DNA from 3 places in the Qipengyuania aurantiaca genome. Region 1 is predicted to be linked to each of the others. Evidence: predicted binding sites of a transcription regulator. Region 1 holds the regulator's gene; each other region holds the start of a gene.
What was found. Region 1 encodes LexA, which represses DNA repair genes until DNA is damaged. Its sites were predicted from a motif close to GTTCCNCNCTTGTTCT; they were not measured.
Positions count from the first base shown of each region.

Region 2: K3148_RS06485 (ribonucleoside-diphosphate reductase subunit alpha) is a predicted target of LexA. The motif match lies at 4,719-4,734, and genes of this name have one in related genera.
Region 3: recA (recombinase RecA) is a predicted target of LexA. The motif match lies at 4,408-4,423, and genes of this name have one in related genera.

Region 1 is NZ_CP081295.1:2,582,631-2,589,906, reverse strand. Features, by position in the region: gene gltX (glutamate--tRNA ligase) at 1-459, opposite strand, end outside; gene K3148_RS12620 (ComEC/Rec2 family competence protein) at 488-2,674, shown strand; gene lexA (transcriptional repressor LexA) at 2,724-3,416, opposite strand; gene moaC (cyclic pyranopterin monophosphate synthase MoaC) at 3,556-4,029, opposite strand; gene trpC (indole-3-glycerol phosphate synthase TrpC) at 4,201-4,986, opposite strand; gene trpD (anthranilate phosphoribosyltransferase) at 4,983-5,975, opposite strand; gene K3148_RS12595 (anthranilate synthase component II) at 5,972-6,586, opposite strand; gene pip (prolyl aminopeptidase) at 6,763-7,276, opposite strand, start outside.
Region 2 is NZ_CP081295.1:1,329,019-1,336,294, reverse strand. Features, by position in the region: gene K3148_RS06500 (hypothetical protein) at 97-603, opposite strand; gene K3148_RS06495 (DUF2171 domain-containing protein) at 754-999, shown strand; gene K3148_RS06490 (GGDEF domain-containing protein) at 1,123-2,313, shown strand; gene K3148_RS06485 (ribonucleoside-diphosphate reductase subunit alpha) at 2,554-4,593, opposite strand; gene K3148_RS06480 (energy transducer TonB) at 5,191-5,709, opposite strand; gene K3148_RS06475 (alpha/beta fold hydrolase) at 6,081-6,971, opposite strand; gene K3148_RS06470 (PilZ domain-containing protein) at 7,156-7,276, shown strand, end outside.
Region 3 is NZ_CP081295.1:2,374,434-2,381,709, reverse strand. Features, by position in the region: gene alaS (alanine--tRNA ligase) at 1-1,515, opposite strand, end outside; partial or broken gene K3148_RS11615 (class I SAM-dependent methyltransferase) at 1,592-2,323, opposite strand; gene K3148_RS11610 (glutathione S-transferase family protein) at 2,421-3,047, opposite strand; gene recA (recombinase RecA) at 3,269-4,330, opposite strand; gene K3148_RS11600 (hybrid sensor histidine kinase/response regulator) at 4,479-6,962, opposite strand; gene K3148_RS11595 (DUF2062 domain-containing protein) at 6,959-7,276, opposite strand, start outside.

The sequences.
Region 1 (7,276 bases):
GGTCGGGACCTTGAGGCGGATCACATAGGGTGCGCCTTCCGGTGCCTCGCTCTCGTCGCGGTCGCGCCAGCGACGGTCGTAGCGCATGGGCTGCTTGTTGGCGCGCTGCTCGGCCCGCATTGCCTCGAGTTCTTCGGGCGTGGCGTAACACTTGTAGGCGTGACCAGCCTCGAGAAGCTGGTTGGCTACCTCGGCATGGCGGGCGGCACGGTCGGACTGGAACAGGGGCGGGTCGTCGTAATCGAGGCCGAGCCAGTCGAGCCCCTCGATGATCTTGTCGATGGCATCCTGCGTGCTGCGCTTGCGATCGGTATCTTCGATCCGCAGGAGCGCGCGGCCGCCGTGGTGGCGGGCATAGAGCCAGTTGAACAGCGCGGTGCGCGCGCCGCCGATGTGGAGGAAGCCGGTGGGCGAGGGGGCGAACCGCGTGACGACCTGTTTGCCGGTTTCGCTTGCCATTCCTTGCTCTTTCCTTTCAGGTACTTGCATGGCGACGCAGGGGACGCCGCTGGTTCCGATCAGCGATACGGATTTATCCGAGAATGCTGCAGTGCAGCGCCCTTGGCGCATGCGCGCTTCAATGTCCAGATTTGGCGACGCGTTCGAGAGCTTTCTCGGCACTTCCGGGTTTGATCGCGCCCCGTGGCTGGTGGTGGCCTTCGCTGCTGGCGTGGGGAGCTGGTTCGTCCTTCACACGCCTTGGCAGTGGGTTCTGGCCGGCGTGCTAGCTTCGTTGATTGCTCTGGCTGCTCAGGCGCTATGGAAGGGGGAGGATGCGAGGGCACATCTTCGCTTGGCGCTGACCGGCCTCAGCCTTGCATTCGCGGCAGGGTTGGCGGTGGTCTGGGCGAGGTCCGATATCGTCGGAGCAGAACCGATCGACCGGCCTACCCTGATGGCGCTCGATGCGCGGATTTTGTCCAAGCAGGAGCAACCCGCCGAGGGGCGTTACCGGCTCGTCCTTGCCACCCGCGATGCCACGGAAGGCCGAGCTATGAAGCTGCGGGTCAACGTTCCCTTGGATAAGGCGATCGAAGGGTTGGACGAGGGCGCGCGTGTCCGCCTTCGCGCGCGATTGATGCCGCCTTCTCCGCCGCTCCTGCCCGGCGGATACGACTTTGCGCGCGCCGCGTGGTTCGAGGGATACGCGGCCACTGGCTCCCTCGTAGGCGAGATCGAGATTGTGGAGGAGGCCGGGAAGGACACAGGGCTTATCGCGAGGGCGCAGCGCTTCTTGTCCGCCCATGTCCGGGACAATCTCGACGGATCGGCGGGCAGCATCGCCGCTGCGTTTGCCAGCGGGGATCGCGGCGCCATCGCGGAGGATAACGAAGTCGCCATGCGGGACGCGGGGCTTACTCACCTCTTGGCGATCAGCGGTCTGCATGTGAGTGCAGTGATTGCTGCGGCCTATTTCCTTGCGATCAAGCTCTTTGCACTGTCGCCATGGATCACCCTTAGGTTGCGATTGCCCCTTGTCGCCGCCGCATTCGCGGCGTTCGCGGGTATTGGTTACACCTTGCTGACCGGGGCGCAGGTGCCGACGGTGAGGAGTTGCATCGGGGCGATCCTGGTACTCATAGCGCTCGCGCTCGGGCGCGAGCCGTTGTCGCTACGCATGGTTGCAGTTGCCGCTGCGGTCGTGCTCCTGCTCTGGCCGGAGACGTTGGTTGGGCCCAGCTTCCAGATGAGCTTTGCGGCGGTTCTCGCTATCGTCGCTTTGCACAACGCGCGCCCGGTGAAAGACTTTCTTGCCCCGCGCGAAGAGAGCCGGACGCGATGGCTCTCAAGGCGGATGCTGATGCTCTTTGTGACCGGTTTGGTGATCGAGATTGCGCTGATGCCGATCGTGCTTTTCCACTTCCACCGCGCGGGCTTGTACGGGGCCTTTGCCAACGTCCTGGCGATCCCGCTCGTGACATTCGTGTCGATGCCCCTGATTGCCGCCGCGCTGCTGTTCGACCTGGTCGGATTGGGCGCGCCGTTCTGGTGGCTCGCCGGCCAGTCGCTCGACCTGCTTTTGCTGCTCGCGCATACCACCTCAGCGCAACCGGGGGCGGTGAAGCTGGTGCCGCATATCGGGTTGTTCACGGTGCTCCTGTTCGTCGCGGGCGGTCTTTGGCTGGCCTTGTGGCGCGGGAGGGCGCGCTTGCTCGGGTTGTTGCCTGCTGCGGTCGGCGGTCTTTTGCTGGCAACGGCATCGGCGCCCGACGTTCTTATTTCGCGTGATGGGCGGGATGTGGGGCTGGTCGATCGTGACGGTCGTCTCTTCATGCTGCGGGACAAGCCGGGCTCCTTTGGGCACGACAGCCTTGCAGAACTGGCGGGAGTCGAAGCGGCGTCGATGCCCATGGCCAACTGGCCTGGGGCGCGGTGCAGTGCCGACTTCTGCACCCTGCCGATGGAGGGCGGCGAGCGGGTCTGGCATCTCTTGGTTGCCCGCAGCCGGGAGCGGCTCGACGAGCGGGAGCTGGCCGCGGCGTGCGAGAGGGCTGATCTAGTGATCGCCGACCGCTGGTTGCCGCGCAGTTGCCAGCCGCGTTGGCTCAAAGCGGACGGACGCTTTCTGAAGGAGCGTGGAGGAACCGTTATCGACTTGGAGGCCGGAGGGGTCGAGACTGTGTCAATGCATCAAGGCGAGCATGGCTGGTGGAAAGGCGGCTTGGACGACTAAGGGGCGCTTCCGCAGGAACGCCCCCTGGTCAATTCTCGCCACCTCATGCTTAGTGATACCGGCGCAAAAGGCCAGCAAGCTTGCCCTGCACTTTTACCCGACCTGCTTCGTAGACCTGCGGCTCATAGGCCCCATTGGCGGGATCGAGGCGCACCATGGCGCCTTCCTTGCGCAGGTATTTGAGCGTCGCTTCCTCGTTATCCACGAGCGCCACCACGATCTCGCCATCGCGTGCGGTTTCGGCGCGTTTTACGAGGGCGAAGTCGCCATCGAAAATCCCGGCCTCGATCATGGAATCGCCGCTGACTTCGAGCGCGTAGTGATCGCCCGGGCCGAGCAGGGCCGCGGGGACTGGCATCGAAGCCTGCCCCTCGATTGCCTCGATCGGAGCACCGGCGGCAATCCGTCCGTGCAGCGGCACTTCTATGATGTCGTTGGCGGGTTCCGGAGCCGCCGCCTTCGGAGCGTGCGCCGCGACGACCGTGTCGTTGGCGGGTGCTGCCGGCTTGGACGGGCTGGTGACCGAATCCTCGGGTAGCTTGATCACTTCCAGCGCGCGCGCCCGGTTGGGCAGGCGGCGGATGAAGCCGCGTTCTTCCAAGGCGGAAATCAGGCGATGCACGCCCGACTTGCTCTTGAGATCGAGCGCTTCTTTCATCTCTTCGAACGAAGGCGAAATGCCGGTTTCTTCCAGCTTCTGCTGGATGAAGCGGATCAGTTCGTGCTGCTTGGCAGTCAGCATCGGGTTCTCCCCATGGTCCTTGTCACATTATCTGTTCACAACCCTGTGAACGAATGTGGAACAATTAGGCAACCATTTCTGCCAAGTCAAGCAATCCCGCCGTTTTGGAGGCAGTTGGGCAAGAACAGGCGTTCCCGTTTCAGTCCGCTGCGCGCCATTCGCCGGACTTGCCGCCGCTCTTGGCAAGGAGGCGGACACCCTCGATCACCATACCGCGATCGAGCGCCTTGCCCATGTCGTAGAGCGTGAGCAGAGCGACGCTGGCGGCGGTCATTGCCTCCATTTCGACACCGGTCCTTCCGATCAATCCGGCCTTGGCGGTGACGCGGATCGCGTCCGATTCGCGCTCGAACTCGATGGTCACGCTTTCCAGCCCGAGAGGATGGCAAAGCGGGATGAGTTCGCCGGTCTTCTTGGCGGCCATGATGCCGGCAATCCGTGCCGTGGCGAGGGCATCGCCCTTGGGTACATCGCCAGCGAGCATCGCCTCGAGCGCATCGGTCCGCATCCGAATCCGCCCCTCGGCCGTGGCCGTACGCTCGGTTTCGGGCTTTGCACTCACGTCAACCATGCGCGCCGCGCCGTTCTCGTCGAGATGAGTAAGTCTGTTCATCGAACGACCCCGTAAAGCTGAACGATGGAGCGCATGGAGCACGGTCCTGGCGAAGAAAACTTCACCGTCGCGGCAAGGTGCTTTTGCGAGCCTTCTGCCGCCGCCAATGAGTGTCTGGAGATCGAGTTCATGGCCACTGCATGCCACAGTTTCCCACGGTAGGACAGGGCATCAGCCTTCGAGCAAGCGGCGAGTTCCCGCCTCGACATCGTCCTGCCGCATGAGGCTTTCGCCGACGAGGAAGCTCCGCACGCCCGAACGGGCGAGCCGCTGGCAATCGTCGTGCGTGAAGATACCGCTTTCCCCAACCAGCAAGCGATCGGTCGGAGCAAGCCGTGCAAGTTCCTCCGTCGTGGCAAGATCAGTCTCGAAGGTCTTGAGATTGCGGTTATTCACCCCGAGAAGGCGTGACTTCAATCGCGTCGCGCGCTCCAGTTCCATGGCGTCATGGACCTCGACCAGCACGTCCATTCCCTGCTCGAAGGCAGCCGCTTCGATCTCTGCCATCTGCGTGTCGTCGATCGCGGCCACGATGATCAGGATCGCATCCGCCCCGATGGCGCGCGCCTCGGTGACCTGCCAGGGATCGACCATGAAATCCTTGCGCAGCACGGGAAGATCGCAGGCAGCCCGCGCCGCGATCAGGTAATCTTCGTGGCCCTGGAAATAGGGCGCGTCGGTCAGGACCGAAAGGCAGGCAGCACCGCCTGCCGCATAGGCGCGCGCGTGATCCGCGGGCTGGAAGTCGGGACGGATGAGGCCCTTGGAGGGCGAGGCTTTCTTGATCTCCGCGATCAGGCCGAAGCCCGCGCCCTGCGCTTGCTCCAGCGCGGCAAGGAAGGCGCGCGGGGCACTCTGTTCGCTGGCCAGCCCTTCGAGGTCGGCAAGGCTGCGTTCGGCCTTGCGCGCGGCCACTTCCTCGCGCTTGGTCGCGCAAATCTGCTCGAGCTTGTTCATTTGGCCAGCGCAATCCAGTCGGCGAGCAATTGCTTGGCCCTCCCGGAATCGATCGCCTCGGCGCCCATTTCGGCGCCTTCAGTCCAGTCGCTGGTCTTGCCGGCAACGATCAGGGTTGCGGCGGTGTTGAACAGGACGGCGTCGCGATAGGGGCCGGGCGCGCCCATCAGCAGCGCTTCGAGGGCCTTGGCGTTATGGGCGGGATCGCCGCCGCGGATCGCCTCGACCGGCGCGTGCGGCAGGTTGGCCTGCACCGCAACGACGCGGCGCATCTCGAAATCATTGCCCGCCACGTCGGCAAGCTCGTTGCCGCCTGCGAGGCTGAGTTCGTCCAGCCCCTCGTCGCCCGAGGCGATGAAGGTGCGCTCGGTGCCGAGTTTCGCCTTGGCCGCCGCGTAGATCGGCACATAGGCCGGACGCGCGATGCCGATGAGCTGGCGGGTGACGCCAGCGGGGTTCGACAGCGGCCCCATCAGGTTGAAGATCGTGCGCATGCCCAGCTTCTGGCGAATGGGCTGGATACGCCCCATGGCCGGGTGGTGGTTCTTGGCGAAGAGGAAGCAAATACCCAGTTCGTTCAGTGTCTTCTCGGCGGTTCTTCCCGCCGCTTCCATATCGAGACCGAGCGCTTCCAGCGTGTCCGCCGCGCCCGATTTGGAGCTGGCGGCACGGTTGCCATGCTTCGCCACCGGCACGCCGGACGCCGCGACCAGCAGGCTGACTGCCGTCGAGACGTTGAGCGTGTGGTGCCCGTCGCCGCCGGTGCCGCAGCAATCGACCGTGCCATCGGGTGCATCGATGGGGATCAACCGTTCGCGCAAGGCCCGTGCGGCTCCGGCGATTTCCTCCGAAGTCTCGCTGCGGGCGGACATTTCGACGAGGAAGCGACCGATCTCCTCGTCACTCGTTTCGCCGTCGAGGATCCAGCCGAAAATCTCGTGCGCGTCGCTTTCGGTGAGATGGGTGTCGGCGGAGGGAAGCGTCTTCATGCTGGCACCTTGGTTGCAATCCCGCACAGTTCGAGGAAATTGGCGAGGAGGGCGTGGCCGTGCTCGGTGGCGATGCTCTCGGGATGGAACTGGACCCCGTGGATGGGCAGGTCGCGGTGGCGGAAGCCCATCACGCTCGAGCCGTCGAGACCGGGTGTCTTGCTGGTGGCGTTGACCACGAGGCAGTCGGGAATGTCCTCGACCACGAGCGAATGGTAGCGCGTCGCCGTATAGGGGGAGGGCAGCCCGGCAAAGACACCGGTGCCGTCATGAGTGAGATCGCTGGTCTTGCCGTGCATCAGCCCGCCGCGCACCACCCGGCCGCCGAAATGCTGCCCGATCGACTGGTGACCGAGGCATACGCCGAGCAGCGGCTTCTTCGCCTCCGCGCAGGCCGCCACGAGGTCGAGGCTGATCCCCGCTTCGTTGGGTGTGCAGGGGCCGGGCGAGATGAGGTATCCCGCCGCGTCCTTGGCCAGCGCTTCTCCGGCGGTGATAGTGTCGTTACGCACCACCTCCACCTCAGCCCCCAGTTCCATCAGGTAATGGACCAGGTTGAAGGTGAAGCTGTCGTAATTGTCGATGACGAGGATGGATCGGTTGGCGGTCATTAATTCGGTCAATGGCTTTCACGAACGCAGCTATCAAGCAAGCAAAGCTTCTCCCCGCGAGAATCTGCTTCAATCCGTTCGTGCTGAGCTTGTCGAAGCACCGTCCTTCTTTACCGAAATGATCTTGAAGCTGAAGTACGGCCCTTCGACAAGCTCAGGGCGAACGGCGGGGGTGTTCAGGCTTTACCCGCCAGCTTGTCGGTCGCGCGCACGAGGCCGTCGATAATGCCCGGTTCGCCCGCCGAATGGCCCGCATCGTGGACGATCCACAGCTCGGCCTCGGGCCACGCCTTCTTCAGCTCCCATGCCGAGGTGGGCGGGGTGCAGATGTCGTGACGTCCCTGCACGATGATGCCGGGAATATGCTTGATCCTGTCGACGTTCTTCAGGAGCTGCGCTTCTTCCAAGAAGAAGTCCTGCAGGAAGAACTTGGCGCAGATGCGGGCGAAGGGGACGGCCTTGGCCGGATCGCCGAAGCTGTCGAGCAGTTCTTCGTCGGGCAGCAGCGTAGCGACATTGCCTTCCCACAGCGACCATTCGCGCGCGGCGGCAAGGCGGGTGGGTTCGTCGTCGCTGGTGAGGCGGTCGTAATAGGCCTGGACGAGATTGCCGCGCTCTTCCTCGGGGATGAGGCCGGCGAAATCGTCCCACTGCTCGGCCATGATCTCGGACGCGCCGTAGGTGTAGAGC
Region 2 (7,276 bases), 1.3 Mb from region 1:
TTCCGCGAAACCCCGGCGCCCCGTCTTTCCAGGCGGGGCGTCAACTTTTGTGCGGCCCTATCGCTTTGCTACTTGAGGGCGGGTTTGTGCGCCCTGCTAGAGCAGCACGCTTGCAATCATGAAGACAACTCCCGCCATCCCCATGGCCAGCAGGAAACCCCAAAAAGCTTCGTCAGGGATATGCGGCCCCTGCCGCTCCCCGTCACCCTCCGGCTCGGCATCCTGCTTCTGACGCGATTTTAGGAACCATGCGGCGGCCAGGCCTGCGACCGGCCCCATCAGCAGTGGGTCGCCGGTGGCAAGATCGGCGAGCAACACCGGCGCGATCATCTGCAAGGTGCCGACCAGCGTCACCTGCAGGATCCGCCAGGAGTCGAACCTTTCCGGAGCCTCGCCCTGCTTCCAGCCGTAATCCCGCATTTCGTCGGGATGGAGCCCGCTCGTAGCGCGCGCGGCGCGGCGGATGCGCCAGGCACAGAAACGATAGCGGATATGCGGCCAACTCTCGATCAACAGCGCGAAGAAGAACAGGCCGATAAACCAACCGATGCTCCACCCGCTAAACTTTTCGAAGCGGTCCAGTGCTGCAAGAAGATCCTCCATCACTCCTTCCTAACCCCTTGCCCGACCCTTGAAAACTCCCACGGAATAGAGGTTATGCGCACAGCCGTGCACGAACGTAGACGAAGCGTGGACCCCCTCTGCTACCCTTACGTTGATTAGGTGTAACCAATTTAAACAAAAGGGTTTTATATGTTTGAGAAGCTCCGTATCAAGGAACACATGGAAGTCACCGATTGCAAGGGCCAGCACGTTGGCACCGTCGATCATGTACAGGACGACGCCATCAAGCTGACCAAGTCGGACAGTTCGGACGACATGCACCATTTCCTGTCGCTCGACGACGTCGACAAGATCGACGACAACCGCATTTACCTCAAGGAAAGCGCACGCATTCCCGAAGGTCTCGGCAACACGGCCGTCATGGAAGATGCCTGAGCCTTATAACGTCACTTCGTAACGTTTAGCGCCCGGTTCGCCCAACGGCAGACCGGGCGCTTTTACGTATCCATACTGGTGCCAATTGCTTGTAGCTGCAGCGGATGTGGCTAAAAGGACGGGATGGAGGGTCCCGCGCACACAGCTGGCCATGACGCTACGGCTAGCGGTGCTGCGCTCCTGTCCGCGGTTTCTCCGGATGCCAGCGCCGGGACGCTCGCCGCGCTGGTCGACGATCAGGTCGACCGGATCCTGCCGTTTCTTTTTGCGCTAGGAATGGGGGTAACCCTCGCCTCCATCGCGATCGACGTGCTTATCGTGCCAGCCTTTATCCTGACCGCCGCCGGATTGAAGACCGGGCTAGTCATGACCCAGCAGGCGCTTGGCCTCGCGCTTCCGCGAAGGATGCGCAGGGCGCGCAAGGCCCTGCTCGGCTCGTCCCTGATCGCTTTCGGCATGGTCACGGCGACGATTGCCGGCTGGGCCCCTGCCCCGCACAATGTGTTCCACATGCTCGGCACGGTGCTGGTGCTCGGCATCGCGACCCCGATCCTGCCTCTCAGCCCGCGCGAATCCGCTGTCTTTGTCGGCATGTACCTTGCCTGTTCGCTGGCCGTGCTGTGGTTTTCCGCCGACAACGCCCAGCTGTTTACCGCTATGGCCATCGTGTTCCTCATCGTCGGAATTGCCGCCTGGATGCTGGCGCGCCGGATGTGGACGTTGCAGACCGACAATATCGAACTGGCCGAGGCCCGGTGGCGGCGCGTGGAGGAACTGGCCCACGCCAATCGCCAGCTGGAACAGCTCGCCAGCCACGATCCGTTGACCGGGCTTGCCAACCGGCGGCATTGCTCGGAGACTTTCGGCAAGCGCTATGGCCCCGGGACGGATGGCGAAGGCCAGAGCGTTGCGGTGTTCATGATCGACATCGACCATTTCAAGAATTTCAACGACCGGTGGGGGCACCAGGCTGGCGATGAATGCCTGCGCTCGGTGGGAGAAGCCTTGTCGATGATTGCGCGCAAGCATTCGGGGCTGGCGGCTCGGTTCGGCGGGGAAGAATTCGTCGTCCTGCTGGAGCCGCTGGACGGCGCGAACCCCATCACGCTCGCCGAGGAAATGCGCAGCGCCATCAGCCATATCGAAATTCCAATGCGTGAAGACCAAGAGACGGCGAGCTGCACGGTCAGCATCGGCATCGCGGTCCATGGTGCCGCCGGCGCGCCGGACCTCGGGATGCTGCTGAGCACCGCCGACAGGGCACTCTACAACGCCAAACGCGCGGGCCGCGACCGGTGCGAGCTGGCGGCATAGCGCGCCTCGCCCGCCGGGAATTCGACCTTGCCCTTTCTGTGACCTGCGCCGCCCGGGCAAGTAAGCTGATTCACGACAACGAAAAAGGCGATAGCAACCGCGTTCTTCCGGCACGCGGGCCGGGCCCTTTATCGCGCCTAAAAGGGCTGACGGACGCGCTGTAGCCGCAGCATCGATCCTCCACGAAAAAGCCCCGCCCTCCCATTAGGAGGACGGGGCCTTTCCAATTACCGCTGCCGCTTACTGGCAGGCGAGGCATTCCTCGTAATCGGTCTGCTCGGCACCGGCGGCGAGTTCGTATTTCGCGGCGTCGGCGGTGTTGTCGGCCTCAACGCCACCGGCGAAACCGGCGCGCTGCACCGACTTCGAGCGGAGGTAATAGAGCGACTTGATGCCCTTCTCCCACGCCTGGAAGTGCAGCATCATCAGGTCCCACTTGTCGACATCGGCCGGGATGAAGAGGTTCAGCGACTGCGCCTGGTCGATATAGGGCGCGCGGTCAGCGGCGAATTCGAGCAGCCAGCGCTGGTCTATTTCGAAGCTGGTCTTGAAGGTCGCCTTTTCTTCGGGAGTCAGGAAGTCGAGGTGCTGGACGCTGCCGCCCTTCTCGAGGATCGAATTCCAGATCGCGGTCGAGTTCTTGCTCTTCTTGTCGAGCAGCTTTTCGAGATAGGGGTTCTTCACCACGAAGCTGCCCGAAAGCGTCTTGTGGGTGTAGATGTTCGCCGGGATCGGCTCGATGCAGGCGCTGGTGCCGCCGCAGATGATCGAGATCGACGCGGTCGGGGCGATCGCCATCTTGCAGCTGAAGCGTTCCATCGCGCCCATGTCCTCGGCATCAGGGCAGGCGCCGCGTTCCTGTGCGAGCACCATGGAAGCTTCCGACGCCTTGCCCTGGATGTGCTTGAACATCTTCAGGTTCCAGACCTTAGCCATCGGGCTTTCGAAGCCGATGCCCTTCTGCTGGAGGAAGGAGTGGAAGCCCATCACGCCGAGGCCGACGCTACGTTCGCGCATCGCGGAGTATTTCGCGCGCGCCATCTCGTCGGGCGCGCGGTCGATGTAATCCTGCAGGACGTTGTCGAGGAAGCGCATGACGTCCTCGATGAACTGCTTTTCGGTGTTCCACTCGTCCCACTTCTCGATGTTGAGCGAGGACAGGCAGCAGACTGCGGTGCGGTCGTTGCCGAGGTGGTCGATGCCGGTCGGCAGGGTAATTTCGGCGCACAGGTTCGAAGTCGAGACCTTGAGGCCGAGATCGCGGTGATGCTTGGGCATCATGCGGTTCACCGTGTCCGAGAAGACGATGTAGGGCTCGCCCGTCGCAAGGCGGGTCTCGACGAGCTTCTGGAAGAGCGAACGCGCGTCGACCGTCTTGCGGACGCTGCCGTCCTTGGGGCTGACGAGGTCGAATTCCTCACCGTTGCGGACCGCTTCCATGAAGGCATCGGTGATCAGCACGCCGTGGTGCAGGTTCAGCGCCTTGCGGTTGAAGTCGCCCGAGGGCTTACGGATTTCGAGGAATTCCTCGATTTCCGGGTGGTTGACGTCGATGTAGCAGGCCGCCGAGCCGCGGCGCAGGGACCCTTGCGAGATCGCGAGCGTCAGGCTGTCCATCACGCGGACGAAGGGAATGATGCCGCTGGTCTTGCCGTTGAGGCCGACCGGCTCGCCGATGCCGCGGACATTCCCCCAATAGGTGCCGATGCCGCCGCCCTTCGAAGCGAGCCACACGTTCTCGTTCCAGGTGCCGACGATGCCGTCGAGGCTGTCCGAAACCGAGTTCAAATAGCAGGAGATGGGCAGGCCGCGCGTGGTGCCGCCGTTCGAGAGAACGGGGGTCGCGGGCATGAACCACAGCTTTGAGATGTAGTCGTAAAGGCGCTGGGCGTGGTCCTGGTCGTCGGCGAAATAGTCGGCGACGCGGGCGAACAGGTCCTGATAGGTTTCGCCGGGCAGCAGGTAACGGTCTTCCAGCGTCTCCTTACCGAACTCGGTGAGGAGATCGTTGCGGCTGTCGTCCGTCTTCACGTCGAAGCGGCGGTCGAGGACCTTCTTGGAATCTTCCTTGGCAGCCGCAGCCTTGGCAACTTCGGCCATGGCACCGGCCATCGCTTCACCCGCCTTTTCGGCGACGAGTTCGTCGCTGCCCTTATCGTCCTTCGCCATGCTCACCGCCTTGTCGGTGGCTTTCGACGCCGCGCCATCGCTGTCCTCGGTCGTGGTGTCCGTTTCGAGGTCCAGTGCCATCGCCGCTTCGTCTCCGCCTTTGAAATCCATGTTGCCCCACCATCTGTGTCTGTGCGGGCCGTACGGGTCCTGCGATCGCCCGTCGTGCCGCGTTCCTGTCGAGTCGACGGGAGCCCTACCCGCCTACCATCGAATGCCTTGTCCGGGGTGCGAAACTTCTCCCCATTTTCTCCACAGACCGGGGCGAATCCGCCACCTCTCCCATATGGGGAGCTTCGGGATAATCGCTAGGTCTTGTGGGTACCCCCAGGCAACCGACCACTAGATACTGAATCAGGAGCGAGTCGGGCGCAAGAGGGTCAACGAATTTTTAACACGCGTATGGAGAGTGCCTGTGGACCGGATCCGATGATGCGATGCAGCGACGCGTGGACCAAGCTGGCTTTGCGAAATCGCAAGCCCAAAAATGCAGCCGTGCAAAAAATCTTTGGGGCAAAAATGATGCTGCCGGCTTGTGAATCATTCGACTCGGACCGCGACATTTCCTTGCCGTGAGTTGCTTGTCGACCCGGTAGCCAGCGGGACAAAACGAACCCCGGCGACACGCCTGTTCCCGCAGAACATGACGTGGCACCGGGGCGTTCCCGGCCGGACAGTTTCATTTTGGCCGGGAAACGGTAGCGCGGTTCAGGAGGACGGACGGGCCGCTGCGCTACCGAAGGCGAAGACCCTGCGCTCGGAGGGATCGGATGCAAACCGCGCAGTTTCTTCGGCTATCAGTTGGTCCTGCAATTCCTCCGCACGTTCGGCGTTATTCGCGAACACGATGTTGGCCTGGTAGACCTGGTCGGGTCCGAGATCGGCCGGCACTTCGTTGAGGGTTCGCAAATTGCTCACCGCCCGGCGTGCGATCCTGTCGAGGGTGCGGATGCCCGACTTGCGGTAAATCGTTACGTTTTCCGGAGCGCCGTCGGCAGTGCGCGTGAAGCGCACCTTGGTGATCCCTTCCCCAAACGGGAGGTAGGGATACCGCGAGGCGGCTTCGAGCTGGTCATCGAGATCGCGCGAGACGGTCGCGACGAACTGCGCGTGGGATTTCTCCGGCGTAACGACGATGCTGGGTTCTTCCGCACCGGCGGTAACCGGCTCGGCGAGCAGGACGGCCGTGGCCGCAAGAGCGAGGGAGAGGGTGACAATTTTGTACATGGTGATCATCCTTTGGAATAAAGCGATGATCGGCCGCAGAGAGTTACACGTTGATCGCGACTGCCGTTTTCATTCTTCTAGCGAGTACGGTCGTTGGTCGATCGGAGAGCCGGGTCCTGCGGGCACCTTTGGCTACCGTTGCTTTAATTGAACCCGCTCCGAGCCTGTGTCAAATGACACAATAGCGCGTGACGGGGACATACAATCTGGACCGTTTCTTACATTTCGGCGCAAGCTCACGTGCCCCGCCAGACCTTAATCGACCAGATCGCGAAACCTTGGGATAGCCCCGCGAAAGGGACTCGCAGAGCGAGCCTCCAGTTCGCCGATACCTGCGCGAAAAATTCGGCGCGATTTGTCGCAATCGCCCTTCAGTTCGTCGCCGAAGAGGCGTGCCCCGCGATCTTGTCGGACAGCGGCTCGACCAGTTCCAGCGGAAGATCGTGCCCCCAGCCGGGGATGGTCTCCAGCTTCGCGTCCGGAATACAGGCCGCGGTGTCCCGCCCGCCTTCGCACGGTACGAGCGGATCGTCCTCGCCATGCAGAACAAGGGTCGGCACGGTGATTTCGCGCAGCATCGGGCGGCGGTCGCCATCGGCGACGATGGCCGAGAGGTGCCGCGTCGGACCTTCGGGATAAAAGCTGCGGCGCACGCTGGTGAGCGTGCGTTCGCGCAGGCGTTCCTCGGGCGCCGGATAGCCAGGCGAGCCGATGGTCCGCGCGAGCATGATGCCGTGTTCGACCAGCGCATCCTCGGCATCGCTCGAAGGCCGCGTGACCAGCGCCTGCAGCGCTTCCTTGCGCGCGGGCGGCAGCTTGGGATTGCCGGTGGTCGAAAAGATCTGGGTGAAGCTGAGGCAGCGTTCGGGATATTTTGCCGCGACATGCTGCGCGATCATGCCGCCCATGCTCGCGCCCACGATATGCGCCTTGTCGATGTCCAGCGCATCGAGCAGGCCGATCCCGTCGGCGGCCATGTCGGCAAGGCCATAGGGCACGCGCGGGGTCATGCCGATCTTGGACATCAGCGTCATCTTGACCAGCCCGGGTGCCTTCACCCCGTCGAACTTGTGGCTGAGGCCGATATCGCGGTTGTCATAACGGATGACGCGGTATCCGCGCGCGGCAAGGGCTTCGACCAGCTCGTCGGGCCACAGGGTCAGCTGCGCGCCGAAGCCCATGATGAGCAGCATCGCCGGATGGGCCGGATCGCCATGCTCTTCGTAATGGATATCGATCCCGTTTGCTGTGACCTTCGGCACGCGTCGCTCCTCTTTCTGATGTCCTCGCAGCGCACATCACCGCAATCCGGCGCGTTTGTCCATCGCCCAGGCGTAAATCGGGCTGCTTATAGTAAACAGAAAGTAAACGGGAGCGCAGCTTGTCGTTTTACTACAATCGACCGACTTCTATTTGTAGTATTTCTGCACCTTGGGAGAGGGCCTCATGAATATTGAGCGCAGGATTGCCGAGAGGAGTTCGACGCGCGAAAGCGTTCGTATCGCGCTGGGCGCCTACCAGCTCTTCGGCACCATGCGAAACCTCTCGCAGCAGGGTTGCATGGTGG
Region 3 (7,276 bases), 210 kb from region 1:
GGTTTGGCCGCCGCTTTCGCCATAGAAGGGGGTCTGGTTGGTGAGGACGATTACATCGTCGCCCTCGCCCGCGCTGTCGACTTCCTTGCCGTCCTTCACCAGTGCGACCACTGCGGCCTCGCCCGTGTCGGAGCTGTAGCCGGTGAATTCGGTCGAACCTTCGCGCTCGGCGATGTCGAACCAGACTTCCTCACTGGCCGCCTCGCCCGAGCCCTTCCACGCGGCGCGCGCGGCGGCTTTCTGTTCGGCCATGGCGGCATCGAAGCCGGGCTTGTCGACCGCGATCCCGCGATTGCGCAGAGCGTCTTCGGTAAGGTCGTAAGGGAAGCCGTAGGTGTCGTAGAGCTTGAACGCGGTCGCGCCATCGAGCGTGCCGCCCTTGCCCATGTCGCCGGTGGCTTCGTCGAGCAGTTTGAGACCCTTGTCGAGCGTGCGGCGGAACTGCGTTTCCTCGCGTTCGAGCACTTCCTGGATCAGCGGCTGTCCGCGCACGAGTTCGGGGTAAGCCGCGCCCATCTCGGTGACGAGCGCAGGCACCAGGCGGTGCATCAGCGGCTCGCTCGCGCCCAAGAGGTGCGCATGGCGCATGGCGCGGCGCATGATCCGGCGCATGACATAGCCGCGGCCTTCATTGCTGGGCAGCACGCCGTCGGCGAGCAGGAAGCTGGTGGATCGCAGATGGTCGGCGATAACGCGGTGGCTGGCGGTCTGGTCGCCCTCGGCGTTGACGCCGGTCAGGGCCTCGCTCGCGCCGATCAGCGCCTTGAAAGTATCGGTGTCGTAATTGTCGTGGACGCCCTGCATCACCGCCGCGACGCGCTCGATCCCCATACCGGTGTCGATACTGGGCTTGGGCAGGTCGCCAACGATCTCGTCGTTTTCCTGCGTGAACTGCATGAAGACGAGGTTCCAGATCTCCACGAAGCGGTCGCCGTCTTCCTCGGGCGATCCCGGAGGGCCGCCCCAGATATGGTCGCCGTGGTCGTAGAAGATTTCCGAGCACGGGCCGCACGGACCGTCCGAGCCCATGGCCCAGAAATTGTCCTTGGTCGGGATGCGGATGATGCGCTCGTCGGCGAAACCGGTGCGCTTCTTCCACAGGTCGAAGGCTTCGTCGTCAGTGTGGTAGACCGTGACCAGCAGTCGGTCCTTGTCGAGCCCCCATTCCTTGGTCAGCAGCGTCCAGGCGTGGTCGATCGCCTGTTCCTTGAAATAGTCGCCGAAGCTGAAATTGCCGAGCATCTCGAAGAAGGTGTGATGCCGCGCGGTGTAGCCGACATTGTCGAGATCGTTGTGCTTGCCGCCGGCGCGCACACATTTCTGCGCGCTGGTGGCGCGCGGTGCGGGCGGGGTTTCGAGGCCGGTGAAGGCGTTCTTGAACGGCACCATGCCCGCGTTGACGAACATGAGCGTGGGATCGCTGAAAGGCACGAGCGGCGCGCTCGGAACCTCGGCATGGTCGTTGCTGCCGAAGTAATCGAGGAAGGAGCGGCGGATTTCATTGGTCGACGTCATGCGGGCGCAGTTAGGCAATCGCGGCCCGCCCGACAAGCCGCAAAAGCCCGTTTACCGTGGGCGAAAGCGGCGATGGTCAGCCAGCGCTGGCGGTAACGATCCAACAAGCTGCCGCGAGCGAGACGGTGTCGCCATCACGGTTCGCTGCGGCCATGTCTGCGAGACGGGCAAGCATGGCTTCGCGCTCCTCGCCTTCCGTTTCCGCAAGGGCGCGGGCACTGGGGCCGATCGCCTGGAAGTAGGATACCGCGTCCGCAACCGGGTCTTCGCCCGTTCCGACAATCATGGCGTAATCGACCGGAGTGAGCTCGACGGATTGCCACCCTCCCTCGTTGAGCACATCCCTGACATAGTTGGCTTCCCCGAAAGCAAAGGGTCCCGGCGCACGGGGGTCAGGCGCCTCGCCACCGGGAGGGACGATGGCAGCGAGTTCACGGATCCATCCGTTTTCCGCCGGAGTGCGGAAGCAACTGAAAACCATGCGGGCATCTGGTTCTGACTGCGAACGCAGGTGATCGAACGCCTTTGCGGGATCGCCGAAGAACATCACGCCATGGCGGGAGACCAGCAAATCGGGCTTTCGACCGGTGTCCGAGGTCCAACCGGATGCATCGCAAAGTTCGAATGCGGTGTTGGCAAGGCCGGTCGTTCTCTCGCGCGCGACTACGAGAAGCTCAGGGCTGATATCGATGCCCAGATGCGATGCAGCGGCGTTCGCCTGAGCCAGTTCGAGGGTAATTTCGCCCGCACCGCAACCGATATCGAGCGCCCTTTCATAGGAGTGGGCCACTGCCGTTTCGAGAAGCCGAGAGGTTAGCTCACCGAAACTGCGATCCGTTCGCTACCACTCCCTCGCCCAGCTCTGGCCGACACGGTCTTTCCATTCCGAACCCGAAGTCATTCGCTCACCATCCGAAATAGGCGCCGCCGCGTTCGCGGGCGCGTTGCCAGGCGGGGCGTGCATGTATCGCCTCGACGAAACGGGCCAGCTTGGGCGCCTTTTCGCCATACCCCTGCATCACCGCGATTTCGGCAGGGAAGCTCATCATGACGTCGGCGGCGGACCAGTCGGAGCCGACAAAATGGAGGTCGTCGGAGATGTTGTTCTCGGCGTACTCGATATGCGCGGCAAGCTGCTCGTCGATCCGCGGCATGGCCGGAGCTGCAGCCTCGCCCAGGCGGCCGGCGACCAGCTTTAGCATGACGGGCACGAAAAACGAGCTTTCGCCGAACTGCATCCATTCGAGGTGGTCGATCCAGGCGTTGGACGATCGATCGGGAAGCCAGCTCTCGCCGCCGTGCCGTTCACACAGATACTCGATAATCGCACCGCTTTCGGCGACCCGTCGGCCATCGTCCTCGATGACCGGCGACTTGCCCAGCGGATGCGCCTGCTTGAGTTCGGGCGGCGCGAGATTGGTCGTCGCATCGCGCTGGTAGGCCACGATCTCGTAATCGGCCCCGAGTTCCTCGAGCAGCCACAGTATCCGCTGCGAGCGGCTGTTGTTGAGGTGGTGGACGGTGATAGTCATGCGCTCTCCCCTGCTGGTTGTCTCCTGCCTAGGGAGACGGAGCGCACTAGGCCAGCCTCAATTCGGGATCAGGCCCAGACACACGAAAAGCCGGTGCGGCGGCAATAGGAGAGAGCGCGCGCACCGGCTTTCCGTGTTTCCGGGAGCGCCGGGGGACAGTCCGGCTGTGACGTGCGGCGGGGAATGAGGTGCCGCACGCGCCCCCGCTTGAAGCGATGTGATCAGTCTTCCGCGTCCGGACCAGTCATCATCTCTTCGGCGACCTCGTCGGTTTTGCCGCGGATCGCAGCTTCCAACTTGGCGCACATTTCGGGGTTTTCCTTGAGGAAGGTCTTGGCGTTCTCGCGGCCCTGGCCGATGCGGACGCTGTCATAGCTGAACCAGCTGCCCGACTTCTCGACCAGGCCCGCCTTCACGCCCAGATCGAGGATCTCGCCGATCTTGGAGATGCCTTCGCCATACATGATGTCGAATTCGACCTGCTTGAACGGCGGGGCGACCTTGTTCTTGACGACCTTCACGCGGGTCGAGTTGCCGATCACCTCGTCACGGTCCTTGATCTGGCCGGTGCGGCGGATGTCGAGACGAACCGAGGCGTAGAACTTGAGCGCGTTGCCGCCCGTGGTGGTTTCGGGGTTACCGTACATCACGCCGATCTTCATGCGCAGCTGATTGATGAAGATCACCATGCACTTGGAGCGGTTGATCGAACCGGTGAGCTTGCGCAGCGATTGCGACATGAGACGCGCCTGGAGGCCGACGTGGCTGTCGCCCATCTCGCCTTCGATCTCGGCGCGGGGAACCAGCGCGGCAACCGAGTCGACCACGAGGATGTCGATGGCGTTCGAACGCACCAGCGTATCGGTGATTTCGAGCGCCTGTTCGCCGGTGTCGGGCTGCGAGACGATCAGCTCGTCCACATCGACGCCCAGCTTCTTGGCATAGACCGGATCGAGAGCGTGTTCCGCATCGACGAAAGCCGCGGTACCGCCCGCCTTCTGCGCTTCGGCGATGGCGTGCAGCGCCAGCGTGGTCTTGCCCGAGCTTTCCGGACCGTAGACTTCGATCACGCGGCCCTTGGGCAGGCCGCCGATGCCCAATGCAATATCGAGGCCGAGCGAGCCGGTGGAGATCGCCTCCACATTCATCGCTTCCTTCTGGCCCAGCTTCATCGCCGAGCCTTTGCCGAATGCGCGATCGATCTGCGCAAGCGCGGCGTCCAATGCCTTCTGGCGGTCTGCGTCCACTTTCTTATCCCCTACAAGCTTCAGACTGGCCGCCATGACATATTCCCCTTTCGCATTTCCAGAGCCGTTTCCAACTCATCAACTGCGAAGAGGTGTACCCAATTTGTTCTCATAGAACAAGAGTGGAACGAAATTTTCTTCAACAGGGTCAAAAAGCGCAGAAATCTGGGGCTTCCGCACCCTGTCAGGCGTCGACCTTGGCCTGCGCCTGCAAAACTTCCGAGACCTTCGCGTTGATCTGCTGAACGCTGAAGGGCTTGGGAATGAAGTACATATTGTCGATATCGATGTCGTTGCGCAGCTGCTCCTCGGCATAGCCGGACATGAACAGGATCGGCACATCGGGCTTCACCTTGCGGATCGCGCGCGCCATCGCCGGGCCGTCCATCGCCGGCATGACGACGTCCGACACGATCAGATCGAACTCGATCTCGCCATTGGCGATCTGGGCGAGGCCCTCCTCCCCATCGCGCGCGGTCGTGACCGAATAGCCGGCGCGGGTGAGCGCGCGTTCGGCCACGGCGCGGACCATGTCCTCGTCTTCTACCAGCAGCAGCGTGCCGCCGCCGGCCCATTCGCTGGCCTTGGTATCCTCGCGATCCTCACCACGCTGGTTGGCCGGCATCTCGCCCTTGTGGACCGGCAGGTACATGGTGAAGCGCGCGCCGGCCGCCTCGCCGCTGGAATCGGTGACGTTGTCGGCGAAGATGAAGCCGTTCGACTGTTTCACGATGCCGTAGACCGTGGAAAGGCCGAGGCCAGTGCCCTTCCCCTGCTCCTTGGTGGTGAAGAAGGGTTCGAAGATCTTGTTGAGATGCTCGCCCGGGATGCCGCCGCCCGTGTCCTGCACGATGAGGACGGTATAGTCGTCGGCGGGCATGATATCGATGCCCATCTTGCGCACGTCGCGCGCCGACACGCGGCGGGTGGCGAGCGTCAGACGCCCCTTCCAGTCCTGCTTGCCGAGGCGCGCGGCATGGCTCTGCATCGCGTCACGCGCGTTCACGGCCAGGTTGATGATGACCTGTTCGAGCTGCTGCGGGTCGGCGCGGACCGGGCCCAATTCGCGGTCGTGGCGGACGGAGAACTCGATCTTGTCGCCCATCAGGCGCTTCAGCAGCTGGCTCACCTCGCTCACTACGTCGGGCATTTGCAGCACGACGGGGCGCAGCGTCTGCTGGCGCGAGAAGGCGAGCAGCTGGCGGGTCAGCGAGGCGGCGCGGTTCGAGTTCGCCTTGATCTGCTGGATGTCGTCATAGTCGCTGTCGCCCGGCGTGTGGCGCAGCAGCATGAGGTCGCAATAGCCGATGATGGCGGTCAGCACGTTGTTGAAGTCGTGCGCGACACCGCCGGCAAGCTGGCCGACGGCCTGCATCTTGGTGGCCTGTGCAACCTGGCGGCGCAGGCGCTTTTCCTCGGTGGAATCGCTGATCGACAGGAGCACAGCGGCATCGCCCAGCCCGCGCACGCCGGCTAGGCCGATGGAGACCGGCTCTTCCTTGTCGTTGGCGAGGCGCACCGCCATGTCGCCGCTTGCCGTCGCACCCTTGGCGAAGCGGCGGACGGTATCGGCCATGGCCGCCTTGTCCTCGCGCACCACGAGGTCGGAGGGGAATTGCGGCAAGCCCGATCCTTCGCGTTCCACCGCGCGCAGGAAAGCCTTGTTGGCGAAAAGGAACCTCCCGTCGCGGTCGGTCAGGGCAAGGCCAAGCGGGAGCGCGGACAGGAGCGCTTCGAGCTGCGGAATCGCCGCCTTGCCGCTGCCTTGCCATCCCCCACCGATGCCGACGGTGCTGTCGACCAGCAGCATGAGCGCAGGCGCCGCTTCGCCTCCCTGCGCGTCCTTGCCGCCGGGCGGATCGAGCGGAACATGCACCAGCGTCTGCGGCGAGCCCTGCTGCCCCTCGCGCGCGAAGAAGATGCGATCGCGATCATCGGACCGCAAAAGCTGGACGAATTCCTGCCCAGCAAGCTTCGCGCCGCGTTCGCCCAGCGCGCGCTCGGCAAGGCCCGGGGTTGCCGACTGCACGATGCCGTCGGGCGCGACGATGGCGAGTTCGATGCCGGAGCGCGACATGATCTGGCCGAGCGGACCCGAAATCCTCTCGTTCATCCCGTCATAGCTGCGCGTGCGCACGACTTCGCTGAAACGCCAGACGAGGTAGTCCTCGCCGCGACCGACCCGTTCGATCGCGAGTTCGAAGCGGCGGTCCGAACCCTCGAGCGCGAGCTCGCCGCTGGAACCCTCGCCCTCACGCCAGGCCGAGCGGGCGGCCTCGGCGAGCTTGCGTTTGGCCTCTTCGTCGAAAGGCAATTCGTGCGGGGCGAGGTCGCCGCCGAACCACTTCTCGTAAGTGTCGTTGGCGCAGGTCAGGCGATTGGCGCGGTCGAGCACCGCCACGGCGCGGCGGCGGTTCTGGATCGCGGCGGCGGTCACCGTCCAGTCGGGCTGCTGGAATCCGTCGGCAGCCTGCGCCGGGCGGAAGCGCGGGGCGAGCAAGAGCGCAAGAACGATGGCGATAAGCGCCCCGCCATAGGCGAGCGCGGTGATTGAACTGTCGGCGGCCAGCCAGACGAGGCCGACCGACACCGCGAAGGCGAGCAATATGCCCAGCAACAGCGGGACCGGCGGCAAGCCCTCGTTCTCGGTTTCGGTAAGCAGGCTCACTCGCCCCGCTCCCGCAGCCGTTCGTCGAGCCGCGCTTCCATCCTGGCGAGGCGCTTCGTGCGGCGGCGTGCAATGACGATGCGCCAGATGAAGCTGGACAGGAGGTATCCCACCGCCGCACTGACGATGGCGAGGACGAGGAAGCCGAAAGCGGTCACCCCTCCGACCTCGAGCCAGCGGGCGAGCGCGCCGCCATCATCGGCCAATTGCCCGGCGCCTGCTCCCATGGCCGCGTCAATGTTGAGCACCAACCGCCCTGTCTTGTTGGCGATTATCAGCCAGAAGGGCAGCGTGAAGGGATTGGTGACGAAAGT